One region of the Dickeya sp. CFBP 2040 genome, then DNA from elsewhere that is predicted to be linked to it. Evidence: predicted binding sites of a transcription regulator. Region 1 holds the regulator's gene; each other region holds the start of a gene.

The links. Region 1 encodes PurR, which represses purine synthesis genes. Its sites were predicted from a motif close to CANGCAAACGTTTGCNTG; they were not measured.
Region 2: the regulator PurR is predicted to act here: its motif matches at 2,045-2,062, upstream of purL (phosphoribosylformylglycinamidine synthase).
Region 3: the regulator PurR is predicted to act here: its motif matches at 2,260-2,277, upstream of cvpA (colicin V production protein).

Annotation. Positions count from the first base shown of each region.
Region 1 covers NZ_JAAVXH010000033.1:76,284-80,437, reverse strand. Annotated here, with positions in the region: gene cfa (cyclopropane fatty acyl phospholipid synthase) at 1-552, opposite strand, end outside; gene purR (HTH-type transcriptional repressor PurR) at 973-1,998, opposite strand; gene Dpoa2040_RS05085 (YnhF family membrane protein) at 2,347-2,436, shown strand; gene Dpoa2040_RS05080 (C40 family peptidase) at 2,619-3,527, opposite strand; gene Dpoa2040_RS05075 (Grx4 family monothiol glutaredoxin) at 3,860-4,154, shown strand, end outside.
Region 2 covers NZ_JAAVXH010000098.1:47,495-51,648, reverse strand. Annotated here, with positions in the region: gene tadA (tRNA adenosine(34) deaminase TadA) at 1-405, shown strand, start outside; gene mltF (membrane-bound lytic murein transglycosylase MltF) at 417-1,880, opposite strand; gene purL (phosphoribosylformylglycinamidine synthase) at 2,158-4,154, shown strand, end outside.
Region 3 covers NZ_JAAVXH010000103.1:55,462-59,615, forward strand. Annotated here, with positions in the region: gene Dpoa2040_RS16425 (UbiX family flavin prenyltransferase) at 1-9, opposite strand, end outside; gene purF (amidophosphoribosyltransferase) at 150-1,667, opposite strand; gene cvpA (colicin V production protein) at 1,698-2,189, opposite strand; gene dedD (cell division protein DedD) at 2,466-3,338, opposite strand; gene folC (bifunctional tetrahydrofolate synthase/dihydrofolate synthase) at 3,328-4,154, opposite strand, start outside.

The sequences.
Region 1 (4,154 bases):
GAATTCCGCCAGTCCACCCCAGCCGCAACCAATATCCAGCAGCGTCATGCCACGACGTAACTGCAACTTTTCACAAATGAGGCGCAGCTTGTCTTGTTGTGCCTGTTCAAGCGTTTCGGCTTTCGTCCAGTAACCACAAGAATACTGTAAGTAAGGATCGAGCATCAGGGTGAAAAGATCGTTACCAAGGTCGTAATGCTCTTTACCCACGATCCAGGAACGGCGGCGAGATTGCAGATTGGTCAACCGTGCTATCAGGATCCGTAATGTATCTTGCCAGCGATGCGGTAGTTGGTTTTCCAGTCGGGTACGTATCACACGGTGGAAAAACATGTCCAGTCGTTCACACTCCCACCAGCCATCCATATAACTTTCGCCTAATCCGAGCGAGCCATCACGCAATACGCGCTTATACATCTCAGGGTTGCGGACCTGAATATCAAATGGACGAGAACCGTTAATCGCGATGTCGGCGGTGGATAGCATTTCATTAACGATTTGGAACCAAGGTAGATTGGGTGTCCCCAGTTCCTCAACATAGGATGAACTCATAACTTCTCCCTACCTTGCCAAATAAATGCTTTTGCAAGGAGTAATTTAGACAACATAACCATGACGGGCTTTGATAGACCCGAACCATCGTCTATCCCTGAGCGTCTCAGAGGAAAGTAAGAGAAAAGCTGGTACAAAGATATCTACCAAGGCTGAAACCAAATAAGAGATGCGACGGTCAGCAGGTGGAATAGAAAAAATGAGGCGATGCGTTTAATACATCGCATGATCATAATTGTTGTCATCAACTATACAGTCAATTGTATGACGGCTTTAATCCGTCGGCAAGATTCGTCGGATTAAAGCAGCACGTTGAGTCATGCCTTTTCGGCAGTTGCGGCACTCGTCGCGGCCATGCGTAGCGCGGTACGCCGCATGATTTCGAGTCGTCAGGCAGCGAGATAGAGAATTGTCTGGATTTTAACGGCGGTAATCGCGGTACGGGCCATCAGCGACTGAACGACGTTCAATTAAGGTCGGATGTACTTCGATGGTTTGGGCTTCCTCGCGTTTACTGGTAATACGGTCAAGCAGCATGGAGAACGCCGCTTGCCCCAGTCGTTCCTTGGGTTGATGAATGGTGGTCAGTGCGGGAGTAAAATATCGGGAGTGACGTACATTGTCGTAACCGATCACCGAAATATCCTGTGGCACACGCAGACCCAGCTCGTCAGCAGCGCAAATGGCACCCATCGCCATGATATCGCCGCCGCAGAATACTGCCGTTGGCCGTTGTTTCTGGGCCAGAATCTGGTGCATCGCTTTGTAGCCGGACTCTGGCTCAAAGTCGCCCTGAACCACCCAGTCTTCCCGTAAGGGAATATCAGCCTCTTTCAACGCTTTCAGGAACCCCAGGTAACGCCCGCTGCCCGTATTGCGCCCCTGAGAGCCGGGAATAGCGCCGATGTCACGGTGACCACGCTCAATCAGATAGCGCCCGGCCATGTAGCCGCCCGCAAATGCATTATCAATAATAGTATCGGTAAAATCGTTATGGGCTTCGCCCCAGTCCATCACCACCATCGGGATGTGACGATAGTCCGCCAGCATGGACAACAATTCAGGCGGATACTCAGCACACATCACCAACAGCCCATCGACCCGCTTTTGTGCCAGCATGGATAGGTAAGCACGCTGCTTATCCTGATTGTTGTGGGAGTTGCACAGGATTAGCGTGTAACCTCTGGCGTAGCAGCTGTTTTCCACCGCCTCGATAATTTCGGCGAAATAGGGCGCTTCGCTGGAGGTTGCCAGCAGGCCGATAGATTTGGTGTGGTTGACTTTCAGGCTACGGGCCACTGCACTGGGTGAATAATGCAATTCATCAATCGCTGCGCGCACCGCAGCCTTGGTCTCTTCGGCGACGAAACGTGTTTTATTGATCACGTGTGATACGGTTGTGGTTGAAACGCCCGCGCGTTTTGCCACATCTTTGATCGTTGCCATCTAAAGTGACTCCTGAACTCATCTGTTACAGCAGTAAATATGTTGTTAATCGTTTGCCTGCGTGAAATTTTCTCCTGCCAGACAAGCAAGGCAACATTCAGGAGGAGACATGCCGAGGTTGTAGCTGAAGGGAGGACTGACGCATCGACCAACGCAGTGTATATCGTAAACTGCGGATTTTGGCCGATTTAGAGCAAAAGTGGAAGAGGCAATTCGTGTTATCTCTGTGACGCAGAATTCGGTTTTTTGACCTCGGTTGAGTCATAATACACCTATATTTTGTGTGATTCCCCGCCTGCCGGGGCTTACTCAGACATGACGTGATATCAGTCAATAACAGGAGAATATATGGATACTAATCTGAAAATGTCACTGTTCACCACGGTGGCTACGCTGGCGATGATCATTGTCTTTAGTCTGAGTGCGATACTGAACTGATTGCAACTGGTGTTCTCATCATCGGCGGTGAAATCTATCGGTATCAAAAACCGGTATCTTTATCAGCATCAAATACACCAAAAGGGGCATAACGCCCCTTTTGTGTTATCTCAAGTTGTGTTATCTCAACGTGTCTTATTCAACGGAAATATTCATTCAACAGTATTCCAGCCGGTTGTTGCTTAACGGATGGTTTTGGGTGTGACCACGCGGCGAGCGCCAACATAATGATCTTGCCAGTAATCTTCGCTCAGTTTGCTGATTTTAATGTCTGCACCGGAGCGCGGTGACTGAATGAAGCGACCATTACCGAGATAGACACCCACATGGTCGGCAGCACCGCGGTTGGTGATGTGGAAGAACACCAGGTCACCGCTTTCCAACTCGCTTTTCTTGATCGGCGCGGCATCACGCAGGTGGAACATCTCATTGGCTGTACGCGGGATTTGAATTTTCACTACATCTTTATAGGCGTAGTAGACCAATCCGCTGCAGTCGAAGCCAGAACGTGGCGTAGCGCCACCCCAATGATAACGTTTGCCGATTTGACTCATCAGCTTGTTCATGGCGGTCAGTTTAGCGTGTTGATACCGTTTTTGGTGAGTGGCGTTAAGGGACGGCGCAGTTTTGTCCTGCCTACCTTTTTTGCTTGTGGTTTTGGCAATCACAGCTTCATGTGCTTTGTGGCTGCTATGGGTCTGAGCAGAGGCGCTTTTTTTCGTGGTTTTGCCTGCTGGCGCTTTGGCCTGAAGATTTTTTTCTTGCTGTTTCTTGTTGGTCGAATGGGACGAGCTGGCGGCCATCAACGGCTTTTTGTCATTGTGCGGTTTGCTGTTTTTATCGTGAACCGATGCTGTTTTGACCGGTGCAGCCTTAGTCGTTTTTTCCGGTTTTTTGTTATGTGTCGGCGCTGCGCCTTTTTTGTTGGTGTTTTTGGCTGCTTTGCTTTTCTTAGATTCATCAATAGCGTTATTCGCCGCTTCCACACCGTTTTTGCGCGGTAATACCGCAGACCCATGTGGATTAGCGTTCGCCAGATTAAAAAACAGGTTACTGAAAAATAATAAAAAAAGCGTAATAAATAAACGCATAATAATTTTGACCGAAAGTTGTCCTCAATCGTTCACTGTTTACAGTATTCCCGAAAATGACCTGATAAAAAAGCAGGTGATAATGCAATGTTACTACAAAATAGTGAGAAAACGTTAATAACGGTATTTGCTGCTTAATTATTAAACAAATTAGCGTTGTCCTGTGCGGATGGATGGGGCGATGAATAAGACCTTACAAAAGATAGCGTTTTTTTGTGGTCGTCGCTATCGTTAGAATACAAAATATAAAGAAGCGGTATGCGATAGTCTGCCGCGAGTCACATGACCAGCCGTTGACAGGCTGATCATCACGCGCTTGAGGAAGCAATAGAATGACGACAACGACACTTGAAAAAATTCAGCGTCAGATCGCTGAAAACCCGATTCTGCTGTACATGAAAGGTTCTCCAAAACTGCCAAGCTGCGGCTTTTCTGCTCAGGCGGTACAGGCGTTGTCAGCGTGTGGCGAACGTTTTGCTTATGTAGATATCCTGCAGAATCCGGATATCCGCGCCGAACTGCCAAAATACGCCAACTGGCCGACATTTCCGCAGTTGTGGGTGGATGGTGAATTAGTTGGCGGTTGCGACATCGTGATTGAGATGTATCAGCGCGGTGAACTGCAAC
Region 2 (4,154 bases), on a different contig from region 1:
CTGGTGCAAGGGGAAACGATTATTGGCGAGGGCTGGAATCGACCAATTGGCCGCCATGATCCTACCGCTCATGCAGAGATCATGGCGTTACAGCAGGGCGGGCAGGCGCTGCAAAATTATCGTCTGCTGGATACCACGCTATACATTACGCTGGAACCTTGTGTGATGTGCGCCGGCGCGATGATCCACAGTCGCATCAGCCGACTGGTGTATGGTGCGGCGGATGCCAAGACCGGTGCTGCCGGTTCGCTGGTAGATATTCTGCGTCATCCAGGCATGAACCACTGCATTACCATCACCGATGGGGTTCTGGCGGATGAATGCTCCGAACTGCTTAGCCGCTTTTTCCGTATGCGCCGTCAGCAGCAACGCGAAGCGCGTGCAGGGCGGGAAATCTCTGGATGACCGGGCGTGCCTTAGCGGGGGCGGGCGGAATTGGCTGTCAACTGTTCTGGTGGTACGGCGGGGTAGGCACTGGCGGCCAGTTGTTGCTGTGATGCCCGGTTTTCTTTCTCTGCAAGATATCCGACCAGGCTGACCATATAGCGCCGGATATTTTCCACGTAATCATAAGCCTCCTGACCGCGGGCGTAACCGTTGGCGGTCTGGGTGTAATAGCGCTTTTGGGCCAGCATCGGCAAACGTATTTTGACATCGGCCCAACTGTCCGGATTGCCTTTCTGTGTTTCTGTGAGTTTACGGGCATCCATCATATGGGCGTATCCCATGTTATAGGCGGCCAGCGCAAACCAGATACGTTCGTCCGCCGGAATGGTAGCGGGTACTTGTTGCATCATCTGACTCAGGTATCTGGCACCGCCGCGGATGCTTTCCTCTGGATTAAGTCTATTTGCCACATCCAGGCTGTCAGCAGTATTGCGGGTCAGCATCATCAGGCCGCGTACCCCGGTTGGCGAGGTTGCCAGCGGGTTCCAGTGCGATTCCTGGTACGAAATAGCGGCCAGCAGTTTCCAGTCGATCTCTCTGGCATATTTTTCGAACAGTGGACGCAGGCCCGGTAACGTACTGTCGATAGCGCTAAGGAACGTGGTGGTATCCACATAATCGAACTCACCGACGTGACCGAGGTATTTTTCTTCCAGACGGGCAAGGGTGCCGTCTTCCATTATCTGGCTGAAAAAATCCAGTAACGCGGCGGAGAGGCTATCGTCATGGGTTTGTCGCAGATACCAGGTAACCGGTTCTTCATCGCTCAGGTCAAATGATACGGCTAACTGCGGGTGAATACGTTGCATCAGGCCGATGTTGATGGAGTCAGCGATGGTGTAATCCAGTTTTCCTTCCGCCACCTGCTTTAGCAGATCCAGTTCGGACACATTGGTAGCGACTTCCCAGCTCAGTTGCGGGTATTTGCTCGCTTTAAGGTCACGCAGCATGGCGGTGTGCGCCGAACCGGACAGTACGGTCAGTTTACCCTGCAACTTGTCCAGCGAGTTGGGGCGAGCCGTACCCATGCGGTAGACCAGTTGCTGTGACACTGAATAATAGGACGGCCCTGCCTGGAAACGGCTCAGACGCTCCCGGTTATAAATCAAACCGGCGGCCAGCAGATCAGCCGTGTTGTTATCCAGATCGCTGAACAAATCATCGACATTTTGGCGCACCGATACCACCAGCCGCACGCCGAGGTAATCGGCGAATCGCTTGGCCAGTTCGTAATCCAGTCCGGTGGGGGAACCGTTACTGAGGAAATAAGTCAGCGGAGAGGTCACGGTGCTGATACGTAGCTCGCCACGTGAAAGGATTTGCCTTAGCTGAACGTCCTGGTCGCTGCGCCATGGAATATTTGGCCACAATGCCAGCGTTAACAGCAAAGCGATTACCCCGATGAATACATAATTTATCGTTAAACGCTTCAATGAGTTGTCTCTCGGCGGCCAGTTGGCCTGTCTGTCTGTAACGGCAGTTTCTTATACGTCTGTCCCAGAGTCGGGGGCATTTTGCTTAACAAACCGCCAGTGTGCAACTGTTATTCGTTTGTCTATAGTTTGACCGCTGCATGTCTGCAATGTTTAACAATCGCTACGCAAACGGTTTCGTCGCGCGTCACTATTCTCTATAATAGCGCGCGTTTCCCCCCTGTAGCCGCCCTGACGCACTGTCTCCGGTGCCTCGAAGACGAGAGAAATTTAGATGATGGAAATACTGCGTGGTTCACCCGCCTTATCGGCTTTTCGCATCAATAAACTGTTGGCCCGGTGCAAAGAGCATCACTTGCCCGTTAGCGACATTTATGCCGAATACGTCCACTTCGCCGATGTGAACGCTCCGCTAAACCATGAAGAACAGTCACGGCTGAGCCGCCTGCTGAAATACGGGCCCTCTCTCGCAGAGCACGAACCTACCGGACGGCTGATTCTGGTCACTCCACGCCCAGGCACTATTTCTCCGTGGTCTTCCAAGGCAACCGACATCGCACACAATTGCGGTCTGCAGAAAATTCGACGCCTGGAGCGCGGTCTGGCGTTTTATATCCATGCGCCCACGTTAAGTGATGCGCAGTGGAAAGAACTGGCGGCACTGCTCCACGACCGTATGATGGAAAGCGTATTTGACGACTTGCAACAGGCCAATCTGCTGTTTTCTCAGCATCAGCCTGCCCAGTTGAAACGGGTGGAAATTTTGTTGCAAGGCCGCTCTGCGCTGGAAGAAGCCAACCTGCGTCTGGGGCTGGCGCTGGCCGACGACGAAATGGATTATCTGCTGGATGCTTTTACCAAACTGGGGCGCAATCCAACCGATATTGAACTCTACATGTTTGCTCAGGCGAATTCTGAGCACTGCCGTCACAAAATCTTCAATGCCGACTGGGTCATCAATGGTGAAACTCAGCCTAAGTCGCTGTTCAAGATGATCAAAAACACCTTTGAGCACACGCCGGACTACGTTCTGTCTGCCTATAAAGATAACGCCGCAGTGATGGAAGGATCGGCGGTAGGGCGTTTCTTCCCTGATCAACAGGGCGCTTACGCTTACCATCAGGAACAGGCACATATCCTGATGAAGGTGGAAACCCATAACCACCCGACCGCTATTTCACCATGGCCGGGTGCCGCTACGGGTTCCGGCGGTGAAATCCGCGATGAGGGTGCCACTGGTCGTGGCGCGAAACCGAAAGCCGGTCTGGTCGGATTCTCGGTATCTAACCTACGTATACCCGGTTTTATCCAACCGTGGGAGCAGGATTTCGGTAAGCCGGACCGTATCGTCAGCGCGTTGGACATCATGACCGACGGTCCGCTGGGGGGCGCGGCTTTCAATAATGAATTCGGTCGTCCGGCGCTGACCGGTTATTTCCGTACCTATGAAGAAGCGGTGGACAGCCATAACGGCGTCGAAGTGCGTGGTTATCACAAACCTATCATGTTGGCGGGCGGCATCGGCAACATCCGCGCGGAACACGTGAAGAAAGGCGAGATCAGTATTGGCGCCAAACTGATTGTGCTGGGCGGACCGGCGATGAATATCGGGCTGGGCGGTGGCGCTGCGTCTTCCATGGCATCAGGCCAGTCTGATGCAGATTTGGATTTTGCTTCGGTACAGCGCGATAACCCGGAAATGGAACGCCGCTGTCAGGAAGTGATTGATCGCTGCTGGCAGCTCGGCGAGCAGAACCCGATTCTGTTTATCCATGATGTGGGGGCGGGCGGCCTGTCGAATGCTATGCCGGAACTGGTTAGCGATGGTGGGCGTGGCGGTCGTTTCGAACTGCGCGACATTCTCAATGACGAACCGGGAATGAGTCCGTTGGAAGTCTGGTGTAACGAATCGCAGGAGCGTTACGTGCTGGCGGTAGCGCCGGAACAGCTGGCGCAGTTCGATGAAATCTGCCGCCGTGAACGTGCACCTTATGCCGTCATTGGCGAGGCGACTGAAGAACAGCATTTGACGCTCAATGATCGTCATTTCAACAACAAGCCTATCGATATGCCGCTGGACGTATTGCTGGGCAAAACGCCGAAAATGCTGCGTGATGTTGAACGTAAGAACGTGGAAGGCACGCCGTTGAATCGAGAAGGCATTTATCTGGCGGACGCGGTTGAGCGTGTGCTGCATTTGCCCGCAGTGGCCGAAAAAACCTTCCTGATCACCATCGGCGACCGTACGGTAACCGGGATGGTGGCGCGTGACCA
Region 3 (4,154 bases), on a different contig from region 1:
TCGCTTCATGTTCACCTCGCGGACCCACCGCCCAGAGGCGGTAAAAATACGTGCGCTGACTTTGCCGCATCACCAAAAGATTGGCAAGAATAACAGCGACAAAAAAGGGAGCCTGCGCTCCCTTTTTGATAACACCCGATAACCGATTATCACCCTTCGTTATGTAACTCAAGATCTTCGACTTCATTCTGGCTGCGCAGTGCTTTGGCGTCGTCATTACGCAGCGCTTCCAGATAATCCAGATAGTCCTGATTCACATCTTTGGTGACATAAACGCCGTTAAAAACCGAACATTCAAACTGAATGATTTCCGGGTTATCTTCACGCACTGCGTCGATCAAATCATCCAAATCCTGGAAAATCAGCGCATCAGCGCCGATTATCTTACGAATTTCTTCCACTTCCCGGCCATGAGCGATCAGCTCATTAACGCTCGGCATATCGATGCCATACACATTCGGAAAACGGATTTCCGGTGCCGCAGAGGCCAGATAGACCCGACGAGCGCCAGCTTCACGCGCCATCTCGACAATCTGTTGAGAAGTGGTACCGCGTACGATGGAGTCATCTACCAGCAATACATTTTTGCCGCGAAATTCCGCCCGGTTGGCATTCAGTTTACGACGCACGGATTTGATGCGGGTCTGCTGACCCGGCATGATAAACGTACGACCGACATAGCGGTTCTTCACAAAACCCTGTCGGTACGGCTTGTTGATAATACGGGCGATTTCCAGCGCGATATCGCAGGAGGTTTCTGGAATCGGAATCACAACGTCGATGTCCAGCTCTTCCCACTGACGGGCGATCTTCTCGCCCAGTTTCTGCCCCATACGCACGCGAGCGCTGTAGACCGAAATCTTGTCAATAAAGGAGTCAGGGCGGGCGAAATACACATACTCGAACAGGCACGGATGACTTTTCGGGTTTTCCGCGCACTGGCGGGTAAACAATTGACCATTTTCGGTAATGTATACCGCTTCGCCCGGTGCCACATCACGCAGGAATTCAAAGCCCAGCGTATCCAACGCCACGCTTTCCGACGCCACGATATATTCGTTACGCCCATCTTCCCGTTCGCGCTTACCGAGCACCAGTGGGCGAATGCCGTTCGGGTCGCGGAAAGCCACCATGCCGTGGCCGATAATCATGCCAATACACGCATACGCGCCACGGATCAACTGATGCACTGCCGCCACCGCCGCAAAAATGTTATCCGCTTCCAGCGGATAGTGCTGAAAACGGTCCAGCTCTTTGGCAAATACGTTCAGCAGGATTTCAGAATCGGAGGTGGTATTAACGTGACGACGACCTTCTTCAAACAGCTTTTGACGCAGTTCATGGGCGTTGGTCAGGTTACCGTTATGCGCCAGCGTGATCCCAAATGGAGAGTTGACGTAAAAAGGCTGGGCTTCTGAAGCACTGGAACTGCCCGCAGTGGGATAACGTACGTGGCCGATCCCCATGTTGCCCTGCAACCGTTGCATGTGCCGGGCTTCAAATACATCTTTCACCAGGCCATTTGCTTTGCGCAGGCGAAAGCAGTTGGCGTCATTAATGGTGACGATGCCTGCGGCATCCTGCCCACGGTGCTGCAACACCGTTAACGCGTCATAAATCGACTGGTTGACCGGTGTAAAACCGGCGATACCGACAATACCGCACATGTGGTCTTTTCCTCATCAGCGCTACCGCGGCTAGAGGTGCCGCGGCAAGAAACTCGACGTGCTTTGCAGGTAGTCAAAAAACCACCTGATGATATAACTGAACTGCGGGATTAACTGGGACTGCTTCCAGTCAGCACTCTGTGAAAAACCGGTGAAGGCATCCAGAAAAAACAACACGGCAGAGACAATCAGCACACCGCGTAATGCACCAAAGCAAATGCCCAGTACCCGGTCAGTGCCTGACAATCCGGTGCGTTCAACCAACGAACCGATCACATAATTGACGATAGCACCCACAATCAACGTTGCAATAAACAGAATGGCAATGGCGATACCGTTGCGCACCAGTTCATCATTAAACCGCGTGAAATAGACCGCAAGATAGACATAGTAGTGACTGGCGATAAAGAACGCCGCCCCCCAGGTCACCAGTGACAGCGCTTCACGCACAAACCCCCGGATGAGACTGACCAGAGCCGAGAATCCGATAATACCGATAATGACGTAATCAACCCAAACCATGAACCATCCTAATAATGAACGATGACAATCATAGCGCCGGTCATCCTGTTCGCGGCGCATTCTAACAGAAAAAGAAAACGTTTGCGTAGCGTATTTCCCGCCGATTTTTTCTATAAGCAAAGAAATAAAAAAAACCTTTCTTCGCCATACGAATAGCGCTCCCTTGTCTGCCACTCGCAGCGAGTAAAGGCTGTATTGATTCGCCTCACAAAACACAAGGGGCAAGGTCGCTGCGCTCCCCCACCCCCAAATTTTACTTACTGATTGCAAACCGACTCAGCGCGCACTGTATGCCCGAACCTGCCCGCTCAATCCACTGAGCTGTTGCAATTCACCCAGCGCCGATTGCAGTTTCTGTTTCGAGGCATCCGGCCCAACGTAAATGCGGGTAATCTGCCCCGCGACCGGCGACGACGGTACGGTATAAGCCCGATATCCGGAAAGACGCAACTTAGCGACAACCTCATTGACCTTATCGGCATTCTTCAGCGCACCCAGTTGCACCACAAAGGCCTGGCCTGCTGGCGCCTGCTCCGAAACCGTAGGTTTATTTTCAGTTGGCTTGTTTTCCGGCACACGGGGTTCCGGTTTGGCTTGCGCCGTGCGGGTATCAGCTGGCTTTTCAACCGACTTACTCTCCACCGCCTTACCCTCAGCCACTTTGCTCTCTGTTACTTTCGCTTCGGGCTTGGGGCGAGTTTCCAGTTTAGTATCCGGCTTTTTGATTTCAGGTTTCGCCGGCTGCGCCTTCATTGCGGGCGGCGCTAACTGCTGTACCGGCTGGCGTGGCTCTGCCACCAGCGGTGCCGGCGCTGCGCTAATCGTCGGGCGGGAAGACGACGGCGCAGATGCCCCACGACTACCAGGCACAGGGACAACGTTCGGCTCTTCCGCCGTCTCTGCACCAGACTCACTTTTGTTCTGCAACGCTGCTTCAGCGCCCTCAGGCGGTTGGGCAGGCAGCGACTGATTGACAGGCGGCATCGACTCCGCCTCCAGCGTATCGCCCGGTCTGGGAACCAGCGGGATGGCGGCAAAATCATCTTCATAATGCTTTTTTTTGCCATCCAGCAGCCCAGGGAGCACGATCACGCCCAGCGCTACCAATACAACCGTTCCCACCAGGCGATTCTGAAACTTACTCGCCATGCGTTCCGCTCCCGTCCAACGCTTCCATCACATGCGCGACAGTATGGAAAGAACCACAAACAATCACCACATCATTTTCTCCGGCATCCTGCATCGCCTGTCGCCAGGCTGTCGCCACATCGGGATGCCGGGTACTGTGCGCCAGATGCCCGGCCAGTTGTTCAACGCTCGCACCGCGCGGCCCTTCCAGTGGTGCGCAATACCACACATCCACCTGCGGCTTAAGATGCGCCAGCGTACCGGGAATGTCTTTATCCGCCAACATGCCAATCACCGCCCGTACCTGTCCGGCGTGCGGTAAATCAGCCAGTCGTGCCGCCAGATAGGCCGCCGCATGAGGATTATGGGCGACATCCAGAATCAACAACGGTTTTTCGCTCACAATCTGGAAACGCCCCGGCAATTGCGCCTGACATAATCCCTGACGGATAACGTCAGCCGTCAACGCGATATCAGAAGTGTGCAACGCGGCCAGCGCGGTGGCCGCATTAGCCAGCGGAACGGTGGGGATGGGCAAGGCGTCATAAGCAACCTCGCCGCATTGCCAACGCCAGCCATTATCCTGCACTGAAAACTGCCAGTCAGCCCCGTGCCGAAACAGGCGCGCGCCCTTTTCCTGCGCTACGGCGGCAATCGAAGCCGGCATGTCCGGTTCACCGACCACTGCCGGGCAGTTGGCGCGAAAAATACCTGCCTTTTCCCGACCGATACTTTCCCGATCATTACCCAGCCAGTCGGTGTGATCCAGCGCAATGCTGGTTACCACCGCGACATCGGCAGCCACGATATTGGTAGCATCCAGACGCCCACCCAGCC